One region of the Ruthenibacterium intestinale genome, then DNA from elsewhere that is predicted to be linked to it. Evidence: a T-box and tRNA genes for the amino acid it is inferred to sense, from the RefSeq annotation. Region 1 holds a T-box; the other holds one or more tRNA genes.
The links. A T-box is a leader RNA that pairs with one kind of tRNA and senses whether it is charged. The one in region 1 lies ahead of tyrS (tyrosine--tRNA ligase), so its partner is inferred to be a tRNA-Tyr.
Positions count from the first base shown of each region.

Region 2: it encodes a tRNA-Tyr, which carries the amino acid that the T-box ahead of tyrS (tyrosine--tRNA ligase) is inferred to sense. The anticodon was not compared.

Region 1 is NZ_JBBMFA010000095.1:60,409-68,227, forward strand. It holds gene recN (DNA repair protein RecN) at 1-1,365, shown strand, start outside; T-box leader at 1,416-1,651, shown strand; gene tyrS (tyrosine--tRNA ligase) at 1,716-2,939, shown strand; gene WMO24_RS09955 (CapA family protein) at 2,984-4,231, opposite strand; gene dapB (4-hydroxy-tetrahydrodipicolinate reductase) at 4,228-4,983, opposite strand; gene dapA (4-hydroxy-tetrahydrodipicolinate synthase) at 5,069-5,971, opposite strand; gene asd (aspartate-semialdehyde dehydrogenase) at 6,007-7,086, opposite strand; gene queA (tRNA preQ1(34) S-adenosylmethionine ribosyltransferase-isomerase QueA) at 7,366-7,819, shown strand, end outside.
Region 2 is NZ_JBBMFA010000090.1:77,708-82,679, reverse strand. It holds gene WMO24_RS08550 (DUF362 domain-containing protein) at 1-674, opposite strand, end outside; tRNA gene WMO24_RS08545 (tRNA-Thr) at 807-882, shown strand; gene WMO24_RS08540 (GNAT family N-acetyltransferase) at 912-1,745, opposite strand; tRNA gene WMO24_RS08535 (tRNA-Tyr) at 1,934-2,019, shown strand; gene WMO24_RS08530 (ParM/StbA family protein) at 2,483-3,415, shown strand; gene WMO24_RS08525 (plasmid segregation centromere-binding protein ParR) at 3,430-3,687, shown strand; gene WMO24_RS08520 (hypothetical protein) at 3,832-4,491, shown strand; gene dcm (DNA (cytosine-5-)-methyltransferase) at 4,630-4,972, shown strand, end outside.

The DNA.
Region 1 (7,819 bases):
AAAAGTGTATGTCGCGTAAACGGAATGCCTGCAACAGCGGCTGTTGTACGTTCTCTGTGTTCTGGTTTGATCGCCATTCACGGACAGCACGACAACCAAAGCCTGATGGACCCCTCGACGCACTTAGGCGTTTTGGATGCATTTGCTCAAAATCAGAAACAACATGAGGCATATTATCAGGTCTATCGGCAGTTATGCAAAGTCAAGAAGAAAATTGACGCATTGACGATGAACGAAGAAGAAAAAGAAAAACGAATGGAACTTCTTCGCTTTCAATGTGATGAGATAGAAATGGCCCAGTTGCTGCCAGGGGAGGAAGAAGAACTGCAGCAGCGGCGTGATTTGATTCGGCATGCGCAAAAAATTACAGAACAGCTCACATTGGCTTACCACGCGCTGGACGGTGCAGAAGAAGAACCGGGCGCTACGGAAATGCTTGGAAGTGCTTCGGTAGCAGTTGACAGTATCCAGAATATTGGTGCAGAGCTGTCATCTGTCGGTGAAAAACTGAATGAGCTGTATTATATGGCCAAGGATGCTGCCAGCGATATTGCAGATTTGCTGGGACGGATGGATTTTGATCCGCGTGAACTGGACGAAGTGGAAGATCGTTTGGACCTGATTTACCGACTCAAGCAAAAATATGGCCAGAGCATTGAAGAAATTCTCGACTATGGAGAACAGGCTCGGGCAGAACTTTCTTCCATGGAGACAAGTACACAGCAATTGGACGAGCTTTATCAGCAGCAGTCAGACTTGTATGAAGAGGCGAAACGTTTGGCTGACCTTCTCACACAAACACGTCAGGATGCTTTTCAGCGTTTTAATGAGCAAATCACACAGGCCCTTACGTTTTTGAATATGCCGGGCATTCGGTTTGCCCTCAACTACAAAAAAGGCCCTCTGGCGTCTCTGGGCCAAGACCAAATCGAATTTTACATCTCTACCAATGCCGGCGAAGATCCAAAGCCGCTGGCCAAAATTGCTTCTGGCGGAGAGCTTTCCCGTATTCTTCTGGCGGTCAAAAGCGCTCTTGCGGATAAAGATGAAATTGGCACGGTCATTTATGATGAAATTGATACCGGCGTTTCCGGTCTTGCAGCCGGAAGGATCGGCGAAAAACTGAAACAGACATCCAAAGGCCGGCAGGTTATCTGCATCACGCATACTGCGCAGATTGCCGCGTTGGCCGATGAGCATCTTCTGATTCAAAAAAAAGTTCATGATAATCGGACGTTTACCGAAATTCAGTCGCTGGATGAGGAACAGCGGGTGCGCGAACTGGCCAGGATTATTTCCGGTGACAACCTGACAGAACTTGCTTTGGCAAATGCGCGTGAAATGCTCCATCTGCATCAGGGATGAGTTCTGCAATTCATTGACAAAAAAGTTTTTTCATGGTAGACTAAATGTTGTAAAATGCGATGACGGGAAAGAGTACCTGTGTGAAACGGTCAAGAGAAGCCCTGGTTGGTGCAAAGGGAAGCGGGAAGCACAGCGAATACATCTCCGAGCAGCGGCATTGAAACAAACAGGAGTAAATGCTGACGGGTGCGCCCGTTAAAGCGTGGTCGTGTTCATGGGACACGCAGAGGCCAGTTTTGTGAAAAGCTGGTAAACAGAGGTGGTACCGCGAGTTTTCGCCCTCTGCCAATTTCGATTGGCAGAGGGCGTTTTTTCGTTCTTTGCCGCATAGGACAAGGAGGAAATTTTGAATGGAAAATGTATTTGATTTGTTTCGGGAGCGCGGTTTGATCGCTCAGGTCACGGATGAAGAGGCCGTCCGCGATTTGCTGGGCCGGGAAAAAATCACGTTTTACACGGGTTTTGATGCGACGGCCGACAGCTTGCACGTAGGCCATTTTATGCAGCTGATTGTTATGCGGCATATGCAGCAGGCCGGGCACCGCCCCATCATTCTGTTGGGCGGCGGTACCACCATGGTGGGAGATCCGACCGGAAAAACAGATATGCGTAAAATGCTTTCGAAAGAGCAGATTCAGCATAATGTTGAGTGCTTTAAAAAGCAGATGAGCAAATTCATTGATGTTTCTGAGGGAAAAGCGCTGTTTTTGAACAATGCAGATTGGCTTTTGAATCTGAATTACATTGATTTCCTGCGGGAAATTGGCGTCCACTTCTCTGTGAATAAAATGCTCACCTATGAATGCTTTAAAACGCGTCTGGAACGTGGGTTGTCTTTTATTGAGTTCAACTATATGCTGATGCAGAGTTATGACTTTTTGCAGCTGGCCCGCAATTATGATTGTAAAATGGAATTTGGCGGCAACGACCAGTGGTCCAATATCATTGGCGGCGTAGAGCTGAATCGTCGCTGCGATGCCCGCGACGTCTACGGCATGACATTTACGCTGCTGACGACCCGTGAAGGCAAAAAAATGGGTAAAACGGAAAAGGGCGCCGTCTGGCTGGATCCGGAAAAAACTTCCCCGTATGAGTTCTTTCAATACTGGCGCAACATCGATGACTGCGAAGTTCAAAACTGCCTGAAGCTGTTGACAGATGTGCCGGTTGCTGAAATCGATGCGATCGATATGACCGATGGACCTTCTATCAACCGAGCCAAAGAACGGCTGGCCTTTGAGCTGACCAGCTTGGTTCACAGCCAAGAAGAGGCGCAAAAAGCGCTTGATACTGCGCGCAGTTTGTTTGGCGGGGAAGTGGATGCGGAACATATGCCTTCCACTGTTTTGGAGAGCAGCCTCGTTGTGGACGGGAAAGTCAGCCTGCTGGACGCAATGGTCGCAGCAAAACTGACTGCAAGTAAAGGAGAGGCGCGCCGTTTGGTACAGCATGGCGGAATCTCCGTCGATGGAGAAAAAATTTCGGATCCAATGTATCTGTTCTCAGCGGAAAAGTTGTCTGAAGGCGTTGTTGTCAAAAAAGGGAAAAAAGTTTATCACAAAATCAGTCTGTAATGAAAAAACGGCGGAGCATCTTGCATGCTCCGCCGTTTTTTAGCTTAATCCAACACCAGATATTCTGCCGGAATGTTTTCTTCCAGAACAGATTGAATATATGCCCGGCTCATCGACCCGTTTCCATGACTTGCAGCAAGTTCATCGGTATAATCCCGGAACAGATAAGCGCGCGCGTTTTGAAAGTTTGCATCGTAGTGCATTACTTCCGGAATGGCCTTCACATTTTCGATGACACAGCTGGATACTGTCCCATCCGGTTGTGTCGTTTTTGTAATATCAAACGTCAACAGGATACCAATCAGATTGTCGGCCTGAATTTGTGTAGAGACAAAGTTGCCAAGAGAGTAGGCAACAGGGACTTGCGTCCCGTCTTTTGCACTGGTCAGCATTTCAATGGTCTGCACCACATGCGGATGCGTTCCAATGATGATGTCAGCGCCCCAATCCGCAATTTTTTGTGCAAGTGTCCGCTGTGCATCATTGACCACGTGGCTGTTTTCCGTTCCCCAATGCACACCAACCACTACCACATCTGCCATTGTCTGTGCCAGTTCGATTTGCATTTGAATCACGTCTTCCTGGCTGGTGTAAATCACGTTTGCTTCTGCATTTTGTGGAGTAGGAATGCCATTGGTCGAATCGGTATAAGCAAGATAGGCGATTTTAACGCCATCTTTTTCCTGAATGGGAATATTGCTGTAATCACTTTCTCCGGCAAATAAACCGGTTGTTACCACATCATCCGGCATGGATGCCCAAAAACGCCGTGTTGCAGCAATTCCTTCCGCGCCCTGATCATAAGAGTGATTATTGGAAAGAGAGAACACACGGAACCCAATATCATACGCCTCCTGAGCCAACGCCCCCGGCGTACAGAAGCAGGGATACGAGGAGGGGGGAAGTTCATCGGTCACCAATGTTTCCTGGTTGATCCAGTTAATATCAAAGTTTTGGTAAAAATATGCCACATTCTCGTACAGCAATCCAAAGTCATATCCATTGCCGCCTGCTCGCTGCCGCGCCTGGAGATAAATTCCATCATGAATCAGGTTATCTCCTGTAGCGGAAACATGAAGTGTTGTGACCGTCGGCTGTGGCGGCTCACTGGAGGATGATACAGCTGATTCAACCGTCTCCGACATGTCGGCTGCAGTCTCTTGGGTTTCCGGTGCCCGCATCCATTCCCAGGCGTACAACAAAATAAATGCTGTCAATAAAAGCAGGCCCGCAACGAAAAAGGCAATTCCCAGGGGACGACTGTGTCCACGTCCGCTTTTTTTTCTTTTCATGCACCAATCAAATCCTTCATTGTGTATTTTCCGGCTGGCTGGCGAACAAGCCATTCAGCTGCACGCAAAGCTCCTCGGGCAAATACCATCCGGGAAGTGGCTGCGTGTGATAGAGTTAAAGTTTCGTCCGCACCAGCGAACAAAAGATCATGTTCTCCGGCAATTGTTCCACCCCGGACAGCATGAATCCCAATTTCATCTTTTGCGCGCGGCTTCTTGCCGTTGCGTCCGTATGTAAAGAACAAGGCTCTGTCGGCTTCTCGCAGACTGCGGGCAATGGAGAGAGCGGTCCCGCTGGGAGCGTCTACTTTTCGGCTGTGATGCTTTTCGATGATTTCGATGTCAAATTCTTCGCCCAGCAACTTTTGCGCATACAAAGCTAATTCATTCAAAACATAAATTCCCAAGGACATATTGGAACTTTGAAAAATGGGGATTTGACGAGAGGCGCTTTCCAGAACTTTGCATTGCGCGGAAGAAATCCCTGTCGTGCCGACAACATAGGGCGTGCCGGATTCGCTGCACCAAGCGATTGTATCCGTTAATATCTCCGGAACAGAGAAATCCACTACAACGTCCACAGGGATATTAATTTCTTCTATTTTTGAAAAGACAGGAAAAAGACCGGTATACTCGTCGTGTCTGCAATCTACCCCCGCACGGATACAAAAACGGGCGTCTTCTTCACGCGCCAACTGAGCCACAGCGGAACCCATCTTTCCGGCGCATCCAAGCAGAAGAATGTCAAGCATTGTCGAAATCTCCTTTCTTAATTATAAAACACAACAGCTCTCTCTGTAAAGTTATCAGAGAGAGCTGTTTTTTGAATATCTGTTTTCAACAACACTGCATCACAGGCAGACCTGCTTTTAAAAGTGCATCTCGTATGCGCGCCAAATCTTTCCCATTGGGAGCGGGCAGGGGAAGGCGGCAGCGCCCCGCATGAATTCCCATAAGCGACAATGCCGCTTTTACAGGAATCGGGTTTACATCGCAGAACAAAGCCTGTGCCAGCTCCAGATATTGCTTTTGCAATTGCGCACTGAGTTCACATTCTCCTTCAAAATAGGTCTGGCAAATTTCATGGACTGCCTCAGGGACGATATTGGCGAGTACGGAAATTACGCCCGCGCCGCCCAAGGAAAGTAAAGGAACAATCTGATCATCATTTCCGGAATAAATCGGAAGCTCATCCCCGCAAAGCATCATTGTTTGCGCAATGGCACTAAAATTTCCACTTGCCTCTTTGGCGCCTGCGATTCCCGGATGCTTGGATAATGCCAGATAGGTTTCTGGTTGGATGGTCACTCCCGTGCGGGAAGGAACGTTGTACACGATGCAAGGCAGATTCACATGGTCCGCGATGGTAAAAAAGTGCTCGATCAGACCACGCTGATTCGTTTTGTTGTAGTAGGGTGTGACTAGCAAAAAACCATCCACCCCGAGCTTTTCTGCTTCCCGGGAAAGCTCAATTGCATGCTTTGTATTGTTGGAACCTGTTCCTGCAATGACAGGCACCTGTTTTTCTGCCGCCTGCACAACGCATGCGATTGCCGCCAAATGTTCTTCATCATCCAGCGTAGGTGCTTCACCGGTTGTTCCGCACACGATAATTGCATCAGTGTGATGTGCAATCTGATATTGAACAAGTTTCTCCAGAAGAGGGAAATTTACACTTCCATCCTCGCGCATTGGCGTGACCAATGCAACGCCGGATCCTTTGAAAAGAACTGGTTTCACAAGGATCCCCTCACTTTCTGAAAAGAGAGAAATGCTCAGTCGAAATATCCTTTTGCTGCCAGCAATTCAGCTAAAAGAACACCGCCGCCGGCTGCGCCGCGCAACGTATTGTGAGACAGGCAAACAAACTTATAATCGTACTGCGTATCCGGACGAAGCCGGCCGATAGAAATTGCCATTCCGTTTTCCAGATTGCGGTCCAAACGTGTTTGCGGACGATCGGCCTGCTCAAAATAATGCAGAAATTGCTTCGGTGCGCTGGGAAGATTCAACTCCTGCGCAGGGCCGGAAAAAGACGCCCATTTTTCTTTTATTTGCTCCATGGTAGGTTTCTGTTTGAAACGGACAAACACGGCAGCCATATGGCCATCAGAGCATGCCACACGAAGGCATTGCGCTGTGATGGAAGGTTCTGTCGCCGGAACGATTTGACCGTTCTCAATGTGTCCCCACAACTTCAGAGGCTCCTGTTCGCTTTTTTCTTCTTCGCCGCTGATGAAAGGAATGCAGTTATCCACCATTTCAGGCCAGGTTTCAAATGTTTTTCCTGCGCCGGAAATCGCCTGGTAAGTGCATACCAAACACTCTTTCACTCCAAAATCCGCCATAAGAGGATGCAAGGCGGGAACATAACTTTGCAGCGAACAATTGGATTTTACTGCAATAAAACCGCGTTTGGTGCCAAGGCGTTTTCGCTGTGCGTCAATAATTTCAACATGCTGTGCATTGATTTCCGGAACAATCATGGGAACATCCGGCGTAAAGCGGTGGGCGCTGTTGTTGGAAACAACGGGGCATTCCGCCTTGGCATAAGCCTCTTCCAGAGCGCGGATTTCATCCTTCTTCATGTCAACCGCACAGAAAACAAAATCCACCTGCGATGATACAGCAGATACATCAGAAGCATCCATGACAACCAGATTTTTTGCCTTTTCCGGAATAGGTGTGCTCATTGCCCATTTTGCACCTACCGCCTGCTCATAGGTTTTCCCAGCAGAACGGGGAGAGGCCGCTACCGTTGTCAATTCAAACCACGGATGCTTTTCGAGCAGAGTGACAAATCTCTGTCCAACCATTCCTGTGGCACCTACCACACCAACCTTAAACCGTCTCATCTTCATTCATCCTTTCCTCACCGCGTTTTATTCTATGCAAAATATCCGTTCGCTGTTACGCGACGGAAAATGCTCTTTTTGAAAAAACAGGAGAAACCGGCCCTTATGGCTCAACCCAAGATAACAAAAAAACCGGCTTGAAAACCGGTAAAAAATGCAATATAATATACTGGATTGCTTGTCCGACCAGTTTTTTACACACGCTTGTGTTTTTACTGCTTTTTCTTCCTAAATATAACATTCCGATAAAACCTTGTCAACGAAAAAAGGGTGAGATCCATGCTGAAAAGTGATTTTTATTATGAGCTTCCCCAGGAGCTGATCGCACAGGAACCGTGTATTCCACGAGATGCTGCGCGCCTCCTTTGCCTCGGACGGAACGATGGCTGTATTTCACATCGGATTTTTCACGATCTGCCGGAGCTGTTGGAACCTGGCGACCTGCTTGTCATTAACAATTCCAAAGTCCTCCCTGCACGTTTGATTGGCCATAAATCAGCAACAGGGGCGGTGTGCGAGCTGCTTTTGCTCAGGGAAGCCGAACGCGATGTTTGGGAGTGCCTGGCCAAGCCCGGAAAACGGTTGCATGTTGGGAATACCGTTGAATTTGGTGACGGAACCCTGACTGCAGAAATTCTGGAAACAAGAGATGACGGAAACAAGCTGGTCCGCTTTTCATATGACACGCAAACACTGTATGAAAAGTTGGATGCTTTTGGAAAAATGCCACTAC
Region 2 (4,972 bases), on a different contig from region 1:
TTGTGGTCGATGGAAGCTTTGCGGTTTTCGTCAAAAGAGATGGCGTCATGGGCGCAGTTGCGGGCGCACATGTGGCAGCCGCGGCACAGCTCCTGGTCCACGCTGGGCTTTCCGCCGCAGTGCATTTCCATCTTGCCCGCGCGGGAGCCGCAGCCCATGCCCACGTTCTTGATGGCGCCGCCGAAACCGGTGCTCTCATGGCCCTTGAAATGTGCCAGCGAGATGAACACATCCGCGTCCATCACGGCCCGGCCGATCTTGGCGCTTTTCACATACTCGCCGCCCTGCACGGGGACCTCCACCTCGTCGGTGCCCTTCAGGCCGTCGGCAATGATCACATGGCAGCCGGTGGAGAAGGGCGAAAACCCGTTTTCATACGCGGCGTCCATGTGATCCAGCGCGTTTTTGCGCCGGCCCACATACAGGGTGTTGCAATCGGTCAGGAAGGGCTTTCCGCCCAGGCTTTCCACCACGTCGGCCACGGTTTTGGCAAAGTTGGGGCGCAGGTAGGACAGGTTGCCCGGCTCGCCGAAGTGAATTTTGATGGCAGTGAATTTGTCCTGAAAATCGATCTGCTCGATGCCGGCCCGGCGCATCAGCTTTTCCAGCTTCTGCTGAAGGTTCAGGCCCGGGCGGGCGCGCATATCGGTAAAGTAAACAGTCGCTTTTTCCATGTCAGTGCTCCTTTTTTAAATATCCGCTGTATTCTATCATAGCGAAATCCCGCGCCGCTTTCAAGAAAGGTTCAAAAAAAGCTTGATTTTTTTGCTGATAGCCGATATACTAATACAGTGTCCTGTTAAGGTGCTGGTGTAGCTCAGCTGGTAGAGCAGCTGATTTGTAATCAGCAGGTCGGGGGTTCGAATCCGTCCACCAGCTCCAAAAGCCCGGGTTTTTGCCCGGGCTTTTTCTTATGCCTGCAGCTCCCTGCTCATTTCATACTGTCTGGCAACTTCCTGAAAGCGGAGAGAACGAAGCAATTCCAGCACTTCCGGGTAGGAAGTGTCCACATTTTTGACGATGACCGCGGGGAACTTTGACACCAGGTCCTGAAAAATCTGCCCCAGTGCCGAAAGGTCCCTGTATCCCATCTGGACCACCGCCCCGCTCTCCTGTTCAAAGACACAGAAAGCGGCAATGCCGTCCTGCGCCTGCCGGTACCACACGCGGTAAAGCTGCGGCGTCCGCTTCAGAACCGGCGTTGTATGTTCAAAGCACGGGTCCACACACCGGCAGTTCGCGGCCGGGACCTCAAATTGCGAAAATTCCTGCTCCTGCACCGGAAACGGCAGGGTCTGCGCCGCCTGCCCGTCCCCTTTGAAAACGACGTATTCCCGCCGCGTGGAAAAACCCAGCCTTTGGTACAGCCGGATGGCCCGCCGGTTCTGCTGCAGTACTTCCAGATAGTAGGCCTGCACGTTCTGCCGGGCCAGCTGCTGTTCGGCAAACTGAAACAAACGGGTGAACACCTGTTTTCCCCGGTGCTCCGGCACCACCCCGGTGCCCGCGTCGAACACCGCGTTCTGGCCGTTGTAAACGCTTCTTGTATTGAAAAGGAACCCCACCAGCCGCCCGTTTTGAAACGCGCCGTAGGACTGGGCAAGGTCGACGCCGCTCATTTCCAGACGTTTTTGCAGCTGTGCCGCGCTCAAATCGGCCGAAAAATAATAGTCCGAAAACGCCGCGCGAAAGCACTCTGCGATCTGCTCATAAGAAGTGTGCTCCAAAGTTTGGTATTGGTACATTGTTTTCCACCTCTTCCCGGAAGGATTCCAAGGAGCATGGTACCGCACTTTCGCGCAGAATGCACCTGTGTGCTCCGGGGCAGGACAAAAAGGGGGGAAACTTTTGCAAGAAAGGGTTGACAAAAGTCCCGGCGCCTGTTATTATAATTAAGCACTCTTTTTGAGAGAGCCGCCTGAAAAAAGAATATGGGAGAGTTCCCGAGTGGCCAATGGGGGCAGACTGTAAATCTGTTGCGTCTTCGCTTCGATGGTTCGAATCCATCCTCTCCCACCAGATTATGTGCCTGATTTTACTGTCAGGCACATTTTTCTTAGTATTCATGCGGGTTTGCGGGCTTTTTTCCGTTTCAAAAAAGGATTGGTGTCCCATTACTGTCATCCCCGTTTTTAGAGATATCTGCAAAGCTAAGCGGAGTTTTCACCTGATTTTTCAGGCTGGGAACTCCGCTTTTTTGCGTTTACCACTCTTTTTTCCCGTTGTCGGAACTGTAAAAGTTTTCGGCAGATATATAGATAGATTGACGAAAGCCCCAAATGGGCCAATTTCAAGCCCTCAAGATACAAGGGGGTAGTGCGCCCTTTTTTAGAACCGCTCCGGCTGAATGGCCGGGGCGGTTTTCCGCTTTTCCCCCCTCTCACACTCTCCCCCCTAATACTTTACCAGCTGGGAAAGAACAAGATAACTCTAAGCTCTAACTCAGCAAGAACCTCAAGTTTTCAACAACCAACAAGAAAGGATGAGTAAAACCATGAACATTGGCATCGACCATGGCTATTACGCAATCAAAACCCGGCATTTTTCTTTCCCAGCCGGTATTGCAGAGTATTCCCATGAACCCTACACCTTGCAAAACACACTGGAATTCGGCGGGAAGTTTTATGTCTGCGGAACCGGCAGACAGCCGATCCTGCGTAACAAAATGGAAAACGACAATTACTACCTGCTTACTCTTGCAGCCATCGCCAAGGAAATCAAACAGCGAGGTGGAAAAACGGAGTGTTCGGTGCGCATTGCCGCCGGGCTGCCTTTGGCCGGATTTGGCCGGGAGAAAAAGCCCTTCCGAGAATACCTTCTGCGTTCTTCCCAGCCGGTGTGCTTCAAGTTTGAAGGAATTGCCTACAAAATCACCATCGAGGATGTGAAACTGTTCCCACAAGGCTATTCCGCCATTGCTCTGCATTCGGAACTCATCCAGAATGAGCCTTCTGTTCTTCTCATGGACATCGGCGGCTGGACTGTTGATCTGATGCGGCTGGATAATGGTGTTCCCAATGCGGCTACCTGCCGAAGTCTGGAACTCGGTATGATCCGCTGCATTGATGAAACGAAAGAACAGGTCCGCCGGGATACCGGGCTGTCTGTGACCGACGCTCAGGTGGAGCGTGTTCTGACAGGAAAGCCCTGCAGTATGGATGAGGACGCCCGAAACATTATCCAGAAACAAGGGCGGCTTTACAAAGAGAGCCTTCTTTCGGCAGCTATGGAATCAGGGTTTGACCTGAAAGCCATCCCGGTGGTGATGCTGGGCGGCGGCGCATCGGTAGTCAAGGGCAACGTGAGCGAACAGGACAGCCTGTGTCGGGTTTTTGCCCTGATAGACGACAAGGTAAACGCTGAAGGGTTCGAGAGGATTTTGGGGCAGTTTTCGGGCGGTGTGGGCAAGGCATGAGCAGGCCCCTATTTATGTTCCGCCCCAACCTCCAGAATGAAGAACATCGCAGAGCATGGGAAATTCTGCAGACTGTGCCGGAAGGCCAGAAAAACGCCTTTCTGGTACAGGTGATTCTGGAAAATGCCCAGCGAGAAGAACTGGAAACAATTCTGCGCCGGGTACTGCGGGAAGAACTCAAAGCTGTGCCTTCCCAGCCCATACCACAGCAGGAAGAAGCCATTCCGAAGGAGATGATGGGCTTCCTTGGTTCCCTGTTGAGAGAAGAATAACCCCCACATAGCCTTTATTGGTTGTGACGTTTGTCGAGCCTGCTTTGACTGAAAGGTTGTTGGTCTTGGTAATAGCTTTATCCGGCGGGTTGCAGTATGCTTGTGTTGCCCGAAAGGGAAAGAACGAAAAAAGGAGCGATAGGCGTGGAAACAAAGGGCGTAACCTGCAAAATCCCGCTGGATCTGCATAACCAAATCAGCGAGGAAATCAGGGAAACGGAAAGTACGATGAGCAAATTCATCGAAATGATCATCCGGGAGCATTATGAGAAAGGGGCTAACAGAATTATGGAAAAAGGAAGAACATTAGCATTTCAGGTGAGCGAGGAATTGTTCCAGAGGGTAAAGGAATACCTTGAAAACTATGAGAAAGCCTATCATCGCCGCCTCACCCAAAAAGAATTCGTGATTGGGCTGATCGAACAGGCGCTGGAAGAAGCGGAAGAAGAATTCGAAGCCGCCAGAGCAGCCGAGCACGAGGAACAGGCTGAAAACGGCTGGGAAGCCGCAGAAATCGCTGAAAGCGATGAGGACGAGGAAGTATCCGATGACGAGGAACCAGAGGACTGGGACGAAGAAAATGGCGAAACCGAGGGACTCAGTGCTGATGAAGAAACAACCGGGAGCAGCTGGGAACCTGCAGAAAACACCGAAACCGGTGAGGGCGAGGAAGAACCCAGCGAGGACGATGAGGATACTACACCGGAAAGCTGGAATCAGGATGAGGAAGAAGAAACCGAGCCGGATGACGATACCATAGAATCCGGCGAAACCAATGAAAATGAAGATGAAACCTACGCATAACACAGCCAGCAGCAGCCCGCAGGAAACTGCGGGCTGTTTTCATATATATTTCATTTCACCATGGGAAAGGGGCGATGTCCATTGATTGTGTGTTAGCTTTTAGTATCATACAAGATAAGGGGCGTGATATAGAAAACCATACGATATATTGACCTGTTCTCCGGTATTGGCGGGTTCCGGGAAGGACTCACCCGTGCCGGAGGATTTACCTGTGTAGGACACTGCGAAATCGACAAAAAAGCCAATCAAAGCTATGAAGCCTTGTTCGATACCAAAGGAGAGTGGTTCTGTGAAGATATCCGAAAAGCCGATCCGAGCGATATCCCCGACTTCGAACTCCTGTGCGGAGGTTTTCCCTGTCAGTCTTTTTCGATTGCTGGAAACCGTGGGGGATTTTCCGATCCAAGAGGTACCTTGTTCTTTGAAATTGCCCGGCTGACTGCGGCAAAAAGACCTGCGTATCTGCTGCTTGAAAATGTTC